Regions from separate parts of the Acerihabitans sp. genome, predicted to be linked through region 2. Evidence: predicted binding sites of a transcription regulator. Region 2 holds the regulator's gene; each other region holds the start of a gene.
What was found. Region 2 encodes PhoB, which activates phosphate uptake and scavenging genes when phosphate is short. Its sites were predicted from a motif close to CTGTCATAAAACTGNCNNAT; they were not measured.

Region 1 (3,282 bases), on a different contig from region 2:
GCAACAGCTGGTTGCCGCGTTTAACCGCGCTGTCCAGCGCTTCCTGCGGCGTGGCCTTGCCGGTCCAGACGCGTTCCAGCTCTTCGTCCACCACGGTGCGGATTTGCGGCATATTGCCCAAGCGCATGCCTTTGGTGAACGGCAACGGCGGTTTGTTCAGCATCTGGCGGGTGGCGATATCGGCGCCGGGGTTTTTGTCATAAAAACCCTGGCTTCGGGTCAGCTCATAGGCCGCGGTGGTGATCGGCAAATAACCGGTTTTCTGGTGCCACTCCGCCGCGATATCAGGCCGGGCGAGGAATTGCAGGAACTCCGCCACCCCTTTGTAGGTCGCGTCATCCTTACCGTTCATCACCCACAGGCTGGCGCCGCCGATAATGGCGTTTTGCGGCGCGTTCTTCACGTCGGCGTCATACGGCATCATACCCACGCCGTAGTTGAATTTGGCGTACTGGCGAATCGAGGCCAGGGAGCCTGACGAGGCGGTGGTGATGCCGCATGAGCCGTTATAAAACTTCTCGGTGGACTCGTCCTTACGGCCGAAGTAGCTGAAATCCCCTTTTTTGTTCATATCCGACAACAATTGGATATGCTTCACCTGCTCGGGTTTATTAAAAATCAGCTCCGCGTCGTTACCGGCAAAGCCGTTATCCCTGGTCGCCACCGGCAGACCGTGCCAGGCGCTGAAATTCTCGATTTGAATCCACCCCTGCCAGCCGCTGGCATATCCGCACGCCATGCCGCTGGCGCGCAGCTTGGCGGCCGCTTCGGCCAGTTCCTGCCAGGTTTGCGGGGCATGTTCCGGATCCAGGCCGGCTTTTTTGAAGGCGTCTTTGTTGTAATACAACACCGGGGTGGAGCTGTTGAAGGGTTGGGAAAGCAGATGGCCGGTTTTACTGTCGCTGTAATAACCGGACACGGTGGGCACAAACGCCGACTCGTCATTCTTGATGCCGGCCTGCTCAAACACCTGGTAAACCGGCTTATAAGCCTTGCTGGCCATCATGGTGGCGGTGCCGACTTCATACACCTGCAAAATCGCCGGCGCGGTGCCGGTACGAAACGCCGCGATACCCGCCGTCAGGCCCTGCTCGTAATTGCCTTTATACACCGGCACGACATGATATTCAGGATGCTCCTGGTTAAAGCGCGCCGCCAGGGAATCCACCTCGGTGCCCAATACGCTTTCCATTGAATGCCAAAAGGGAATTTCGGTCACCGCCTGCGCACTGGTGCTCAAGGACAACGTCAGCGCCACGCTTAAGGCGGCGATACTCATTGAATGTTTCAACATGCCATGCTCCTGAATGCCGGAAAAGTTCATCGGCCTGTAACATGACATGTTGAAATGACAGAAAAATAACACCCTTATGACAGCGGGATGACAGCACGCGGCAAATTCCCCACCCAGCGCGCCGAAAATATGCCGCACCGGCGGGGATTTCGGTTTCGTCTGTGGCCTGCGGTGGGCGGTATGTTGGTTGGGCGTGGGTTTCGCTTGTGGCCTGCGGTGGGCTGCCTGTGGGTTGGGCGTGGGTTTCGCTTGCCATTCATTGGGTTGATATATGGATTGCCGGGTGCCGGCAAGCGACAAAAAGGGGCGCACGCGCGCCCCTTCTTGACTTCCCCGCGCCCGGCAGGTCGCGCGTCGCTGCGCGATGCCTTCCGCCACCCATGCCCCCGTGATGCACCGGCCCGGTTAGCGCTCCCGGCGCTACCGGGCCTTTCGCCGCTCCCAGCGGCTCATGCCGGGGTCACTGGCGTCGTCAGCGCGCTTTATGCCGGGACCTATGTCGCGGTTAAAAATGCATTTTATGCGGCAAAGACGGTGCTGCCGCTTGAGACAAACCTGATGTCGAGATACGGTTAATCAGTAGGTATACGGCTGGCACAGCGGAAAGCAGGCCGCGTGGTCACATAACGATGCCGTTAGGCATAAACAAGGGCAGTGAGCAGTGAATCTTCAGGCATAAACATGCGGCGGTGAGCAGCGAACTTTCAGGCATAAGCATGCGGCAGTGAGCAGTGAACCTTCAGGCATAAACATGCGGCAGTGAGCAGTGAACTTTCAGGCATAAACATGCGGCAGTGAGCAGTGAACTTTCAGGCATAAACATGCGCGGCAGTAACCCATTAGACTCGAGACTCGAGACTCGAGACTCGAGACTTGAGCCTTGAGCCTTGAGGGGTGAGCCTGTTGCCGTCAGCCGAAAATCATTACTGCTATTTTTCCCGTTTTCCCGGTAAGCGCATACCGCGAGTAACCTAAAAAGTCCTGTTTGCCAACAGGCGATGGTGTTGACTTTGTGCCGGCATTGAGTGCGCCGGCAGCGCGCTGCGCGGCTGGATGAGCCGCCGGGAGCGGCGAAAGCCCGGAAGCGCTGGGAGCGCTAACCGGGCGGTCCATAAGCCGGGCTGCGCGATGCCGGGGACCGCGCAGCGGCGCACGACCTGCCGGACGCGCGGAAGTCAAGAAGGGTGGCGCGAACCACCCTTCTTGTCGCTTGCCGGCACCCGTCAATCCATATATCCACCCAATAAATGGCAAGCGAAACCTGCACCCAGGCAATATAAACCCTGCCGCTCGCCGCACACGCAACCTGCACCCAGGCAACATCACCCCCGCCGCTCGCCGCACACGAAACCTGCCCCATCACCATTGCATTCAGGAAAAAAACGCACATTCCTGGCATTGAATACCTCAAATGCATCCGCGATGTTTACCAGCCTTAACAAGGGCGGGATCATCGGCCCGCATCACCCACCCAGATATGCGCTGCGCACCGCCTCGTTGGCCAGCAGCGCCGCGCCGCTATCCTCCAGCACCACATGCCCGTTCTCCAGCACATAGCCCCGGTCAGCCAGCTTGAGCGCCTGGTTCGCGTTCTGCTCCACCAGGAAAATGGTCATCCCCTCCCGGCGCAACTGCTCGATGGTGTCGAATATCTGCTGGATAATAATCGGCGCCAGACCCAGCGAAGGCTCATCCAGCAACAGCAGCCGCGGCTGGCTCATCAACGCCCGGCCGATGGCCAGCATCTGCTGCTCGCCCCCGGACATGGTGCCGGCGCGCTGAACGCGCCGCTCCTGCAACCGCGGAAAAAGCTCAAACACCCGCTTGATACGCTGCTGATACTGCGGGCGCGTGGCGAAAAAGCCGCCCATGACCAGGTTCTCCTCCACCGTCATCCGCGAAAACACTCGCCGCCCTTCCGGCACGATGGCAATCGAGGCGCGCATAATCCGCGCCGTCGGCCAATCGGTAATATCGTCGCCCTCAAA
Region 2 (3,282 bases):
CGTGGGGTGATCTCCGCCACCCCCTCGGCGTCAAAACTGACGATATTGATCTGCTTGGGCTGACCGGTTTCATCAAAGCTCAGGGCGATGGGCGAGCCGCAATAGCGGATGTGCTGCTGTCCCCCCACGCACTGCGGTCGGTGGATATGGCCAAGGGCGATATAGTCCGCCGGGGGGAACAGCTGGGCGGGAAACGCGTCGAGGCTGCCGATATAAATATCCCGCACTGAATCGGTGGTGGCGGCGCCCACCGTGGTCAGGTGTCCGGTGGCGATAATCGGCAGCCGGCCGGGCAGTTGGGCGCGCAGGGCCAGCGCCCGGTCATAAAGCGTCTGGTAATGGGCGGCGATGGCATCCATCAGCGCCCGTTGCTTCTCATCGCCCGATTGTCCGGCGCGGCTGGTCAGCAGGTCGCGCGGGCGTAAAAAAGGGATAGCGCACAGTATCGCCCCCGGCTTTCCACTACGATCGTACAGCACAAAAACCGCTTGGTCGCCGCTGTCGTCGTCGGGGTTACCGGCGGCGCTATCGTCATCGTCCCGGCCGCCGATCGCGCCTTCGCCGTGGATGCCGGCGATAACCCGGGTATTCATGCAGGCCAGCAGCGCGCGGGATTCATTCAGGGTCGCCACCGCGTCGTGATTGCCCGCCAGCACGACAAGCCGGCAACCGGTGGGCTGCAACGCCACCACGAAACGGTTGAACAGTTCGCGGGCATAGCTTGGCGGGGTGCCGGTATCAAAGATATCGCCGGCCACGATCACCGCGTCGATATCCTGCTCTTCCACTTGGGCCACCAGCCATTGCAAAAAAGCCCGATGCTCGCGGGCGCGGTTTTTGGTGTAAAACGACTGACCCAGATGCCAGTCAGAAGTATGGATGATCCGCATGACGCTCCAGCGAGAGTGCAAAAGTCAGGGCGAGAGTATAAACCCTCGCCCGGTCGATGCCGACGGAAAGTGTTTAATTTTGGCCGCCCAAGCCGAAAAAAATCGCCATGCGCTAAGCTTGCGGCACAATGGGCTGATTTTAATAAATCTGTCATAAAAGTGACGCATAATGCCCGGGCACGTTAACCGCAGAGATTAATGGCAGGAAAAAATGGCAAAACGCATATTAGTCGTGGAAGACGAAGCGCCGATTCGTGAAATGGTGTGCTTCGTACTTGAACAGAATGGCTTCCAGCCCATCGAAGCCGAAGACTACGGCGCGGCGGTGAGCCGTATGGCGGAGCCTTATCCGGATCTGGTATTGCTCGACTGGATGTTGCCAGGCGGTTCGGGAATTCAATTTATTAAACATATGAAACGCGAGGTGCTCACCCGCGATATCCCGGTCATGATGCTGACCGCGCGCGGCGAGGAGGAAGACCGGGTGCGTGGGCTGGAGGTGGGCGCGGATGATTATATTACCAAACCGTTCTCGCCCAAGGAGCTGCTGGCCAGGATCAAGGCGGTAATGCGCCGCATTTCGCCGATGGCGGTGGAAGATAAAATCGAACTGCAGGGGCTGAGCCTGGATCCGTCGTCGCACCGGGTGACCTCCAACGAGCTGGCGCTGGAGATGGGGCCTACCGAATTTAAACTACTGCACTTTTTCATGACTCATCCCGAACGGGTATATAGCCGCGAACAGTTGTTAAACCATGTCTGGGGCACTAATGTGTATGTTGAGGACCGGACGGTTGATGTGCATATTCGCCGGCTGCGCAAAGCGCTGGAAACCGGCGGTCACGATCGGATGGTGCAGACGGTCCGCGGCACCGGCTATCGTTTTTCCGCGCGCTATTAGCGCGGTAACAGGGGAGCTTTGCCGGTGCTAGAACGATTATCCTGGCGTAAAATAGTGCTTGAGCTGGGGCTGTTTTGCCTGCCGGCCCTGTTATTGTCGCTTTTCGTCGGCCATCTGGCCTGGCTTCTGGTGGCGGCGCTGCTGGCGGCGCTGGTGCGCAATTATTATTACCAACTGCGGCTGTCGCGCTGGCTATGGGTTGATCTCAGGCATAAGCCGCCGGTTGGGCGGGGAAGCTGGGAACCGCTGTTTTACGGCTTGCATCAGATGCAGTTGCGCCACCGGCGGCGGCGGCGGGAATTGGCCACGCTGTTTAAACGGTTTCGCAGCGGCGCCGAAACCCTGCCGGATGCGTTGGTGATGCTGACCGACGACGGCCATATATTCTGGTGCAACGGCCTGGCGCAACAGCTGCTCGGGTTCCGCTGGCCGGAAGACAACGGCCAGCATATCCTCAACTTGCTGCGTTATCCTGAATTCAACAGCTATATACAGAGCCGATCTTTCGAGCGGCCGTTAACGCTACTGCTTAACAAGCAACGCTATGTAGAATTCCGCGTGATGCCCTATACCGACGATCAGCTGTTAATGGTGGCGCGCGACGTGACCCAGATGCGTCAGCTGGAAGGGGCCCGGCGCAACTTTTTCGCCAATGCCAGCCATGAGCTGCGTACGCCGCTGACGGTGTTGCAGGGTTATCTGGAAATGATGAGCGACCAGGATATGGATGAGGCCATCCGCGCCAAGGCCCTGCATACCATGCAGGATCAGACGCAGCGCATGGAGCGCCTGGTCAAGCAACTGCTGGTCTTATCTCGTATCGAGGCCGCGCCGCAGGGCGAAGTCAATGATCGCATCGATATTCCCGCCATCCTCAGGCGCCTGCAGCAAAGCGCCGGCGCGCTCAGCCAGGAACGGCATGAAATCGTGTTTCGGGTCAACGAACAGTTAATGGTGCGCGGCAATGAAGATCAGCTGCGCAGCGCGATGTCCAACCTTATCTACAATGCGGTCATCCATACGCCGCCGGGCACCCGTATCGAGGTGTGCTGGCAGCGTACGCCCGACGGCGCGCAGTTTCAGGTCAGCGATAACGGGCCGGGCATCGCCCCGGAACATCTGCCGCGCCTGACCGAGCGTTTTTACCGGGTCGATAAGGCCCGTTCGCGCCAGACCGGCGGCAGCGGCCTCGGGCTTGCCATCGTAAAGCACGCCCTTGGCAATCACGATGCGCGGCTTGATGTCATCAGCGAACCCGGCGCCGGTACCCGTTTCTTTTTTACCTTGCCCAACCGGTTGATTGTACCCGCCGTCCTGACCGACAATAGCGCCACTCACTTACCACGTATTAGATCCCGATGATAAAAGCGGTAAAAACCCTGGGCTGGCTGCTTTGGATACTGGCGGTCCTGCCCGCGGCGGCGCGGCCGCTGCCGGTACTGTCGGGTAGCCTTACCAGCAGCGGTTCCGATACCCTGGCGAATATCATGG
Region 3 (3,282 bases), on a different contig from region 2:
TACCCTCCGCCGCCGTTGTGCCGGCGTTTTACCCCGATGACGCTTTATCTTAAACCGTTGCAATCGCGATCTGGCGGTAAAACGGGCGGCAACAATGTTATGCGGCGGTACCGAGCGCCTGGGCGCAGGCCCACGCCGAGCTCCAGGCCCATTGAAAGTTATAGCCGCCCAGCCAGCCTATCACGTCGACCACCTCGCCGATAAAGTACAGCCCCGGCACCTGCCGGCTTTCCAGGGTTTTGGACGAGAGATGGCGGGTATCCACGCCGCCCTGGGTCACCTCGGCGGTGCGGTAGCCTTCGGTGCCGTTCGGCTGTACCCGCCATTGTCGCAGGGCCAGGACCCAGTCGGCCTGCTGGCGGCGGGTAAGCTGTTTTAACGTGCATTCCGGAATGGCCAGCAGGGCAAACCATATCTCGACAAACCGCCGCGGCAGCAGCTTTGCCAGGGTATTTTTCAGGCTTTGGTTGGGATGCTCACGCAGCTCCGCCGCCAGGAAGGCGTCTAAATCGGTATCAGGCAACAGATCAAGCGTCAAGAATTCGCCGCTTTGCCAATAGCTGGAAATCTGCAGCATGGCGGGCCCCGACAGTCCGCGATGGGTAAACAGCAGGTTCTCCCGGAAAGAAACGCCGCTTTGCGCGCCGACCACCGCCGGCACGCCGATGCCGGACAGCGCGCCGAGCTGCTCCAGCAGGGGTTTATGCAGGGTAAAAGGCACCAGCGCGGCGCGGGTGGGGATCACCGGCAGGCCGAACTGCCGCGCAATGTTATAACCGAAGGGCGTGGCGCCCAGGCCGGGCATCGACAGGCCGCCGGTGGCGATCACCAGGCGGGGGGTGTTGATGGCGCCGCCCGGCAGGGTCAGGAAAAAATCATCGCCGCGTTTTTCCACCGCCTCGACCTCGCTGCGGCAGCGCAGCGTAACCTGGCCCAGTTCGCACTCCCTGAGCAACATATTCACCACCTGCTGCGCCGAGTCGTCGCAAAACAGCTGGCCGAGGGTTTTTTCATGCCAGGCGATACCGTATTGCCGCATCAGGTCGATAAAGTCCCATTGGGTATAACGCGACAGGGCGGACTTGCAGAAATGCGGGTTTTGCGAGAGAAAGGCCGCCGGCTCGATGTAGAGATTGGTAAAATTGCAGCGGCCGCCACCGGACATGAGGATCTTGCGACCCGGTTTTTTGCCGTTATCCAGCAGCAATACCCGGAGGCCCAGCCGGCCCGCCTGCGCGGCGCAGAACATGCCCGCGGCGCCGGCGCCGATTACCACCACATCAAACTGTTCCACCATGCTTTCTCTCTGCTTATGCTTACATGAACACGCAAAAGGGGTATCCCCGCGGCCGTCGCGCGCCAAGGCGCGGGGCCGATTGTAATGTTCACCGTGGCCTTATGCCAACGTAACAGGATGATAAAATCGGTAAACAGACATATCTTTATGTTTTTATGGATAAAAGTGATTCATTCTTGTTGCAGGCTACATAAAAATGTCATAAAAAGGGCATATTTTGCTTTTCCATCGGCCCTGTTGTCGCAGATAATGCGCCCCGTTCATGTCCACTCTATGGCGTAACCTTATGCTACATCTATTTACCGGCCTGGAGTTTCATACCGGTCTTATGCTGGTGCTCGCATTAATTTTTGTCCTGGTATATGAAGCCATCAATGGTTTTCATGATACCGCCAATGCGGTAGCAACCGTAATCTACACCCGCGCCTTGCGCTCACAGCTGGCCGTGGGCATGTCGGGGATTTTCAATTTTCTCGGTGTTCTGCTCGGCGGCCTGAGCGTGGCCTACGCCATCGTGCATCTGCTGCCGGTCGACCTGTTGCTGAACGTCAGTTCCACCCACGGCCTGGCGATGATGTTTTCCATGCTGCTGGCGGCGATAATCTGGAATCTGGGCACCTGGTATTTCGGTTTGCCGGCCTCCAGCTCGCACACCCTGATTGGCGCCATTATCGGCATCGGCCTGACCAACGCCCTGGTAACCGACTCGTCGGTGTTGGACGCGCTGAATATCCCCAAGCTGATTGAGATTTTCCTGTCGCTGATTATTTCGCCGATTGTCGGGCTGGTGCTGGCCGGCGTGCTGGTGTTCGCCCTGCGCCGTTACTGGAGCAGCACCCCCAAACGCCGCCGCATCCATTTAACGCCGGCGGAACGGGAAAAGAAAGACGGTAAACGCAAGCCGCCGTTCTGGACCCGCACCGCGCTTATCCTGTCGGCCGCCGGGGTAAGTTTCGCCCATGGCGCCAACGACGGACAGAAAGGTATCGGCCTGATTATGCTGGTACTGATAGGCGTGGCGCCGGGCGGGTTCGTGGTCAACATGAACTCCACCGGTTATGATATCGCCCGTACCCGCGACGCGGTCGTCAACCTGCAGCAATTTTACACCCAACACCAAGGGGCGCTGCCGGAGGTGGTAAACATCGAACCACCGATGATACCGGCGCCCGACGTCAACGCCCTGCCGTCCACGCCGGCCGCGTTTCACTGCGACAGCTCAAGGGCGCTTATCGCCATCACCCGCGCCATATCGCTGCTGGATAATTTACAGAGCTACGACAAGATCACGCCGTTTGAGCGCTCGCATGTGCGCCGCCTGCTGATGTGCATCGCCGATACCGCGGACCGGACCGCCAAGCTGCCGCAAATCACCGGCGAAGATAAGCGCTTTTTGAACACCCTGCGTAAGGATTTACTGGCCACCGTCGAGTACGCGCCGCTGTGGATTATCGTGGCCGTGGCGCTGGCCTTGTCGCTGGGCACCATGATTGGCTGGCGGCGTGTCGCCACCACCATCGGCGAGAAAATCGGCAAGAAAGGCATGACCTATGCGCAGGGCCTCTCGGCGCAGATGACCGCCGCGGTGTCCATCGGCGCCGCCAGCTACACCGGCATGCCGGTCTCCACCACCCATGTGCTGTCCTCCGCGGTGGCGGGCACCATGCTGGTTGACGGCGGCGGCGTACAGAGCAAAACCGTGCAGAATATCCTGCTGGCATGGGTACTGACCCTGCCGGTGGCTATCGTGCTGTCGGGTGGCCTGTACTGGCTGGCGCTGAAACTGATTTAGCCTGCCCGCCGCGCGCGGTGAAAAAAGGCGACCCGCGGTCGCCTTTTTTATTGGCGGGTTTCCGGGCGCCGGTTTAAGCCATCAGTGCCAAATGGCCAGGGCCACCAGGCTGACGACGATCAGTCCGCATAGCATGCTGGTCAGCATAAATTGCCCGCGCACCCGCTCGCAGCGGCGGATAAACTCCGGATCG

Region 1: a site for PhoB is predicted at 1,369-1,388, ahead of ugpB (sn-glycerol-3-phosphate ABC transporter substrate-binding protein UgpB). Genes of this name have one in related genera too.
Region 3: a site for PhoB is predicted at 1,494-1,513, ahead of pitA (inorganic phosphate transporter PitA). Genes of this name have one in related genera too.

Annotation. Positions count from the first base shown of each region.
Region 1 is NZ_DASWOM010000064.1:124,439-127,720, reverse strand. Features, by position in the region: gene ugpB (sn-glycerol-3-phosphate ABC transporter substrate-binding protein UgpB) at 1-1,279, opposite strand, end outside; gene livF (high-affinity branched-chain amino acid ABC transporter ATP-binding protein LivF) at 2,758-3,282, opposite strand, start outside.
Region 2 is NZ_DASWOM010000128.1:39,532-42,813, reverse strand. Features, by position in the region: gene VGC33_RS21065 (exonuclease SbcCD subunit D) at 1-890, opposite strand, end outside; gene phoB (phosphate response regulator transcription factor PhoB) at 1,102-1,791, shown strand; gene phoR (phosphate regulon sensor histidine kinase PhoR) at 1,816-3,153, shown strand; gene VGC33_RS21050 (PstS family phosphate ABC transporter substrate-binding protein) at 3,150-3,282, shown strand, end outside.
Region 3 is NZ_DASWOM010000064.1:94,307-97,588, reverse strand. Features, by position in the region: gene VGC33_RS10685 (BaiN/RdsA family NAD(P)/FAD-dependent oxidoreductase) at 98-1,294, opposite strand; gene pitA (inorganic phosphate transporter PitA) at 1,584-3,089, shown strand; gene uspB (universal stress protein UspB) at 3,171-3,282, opposite strand, start outside.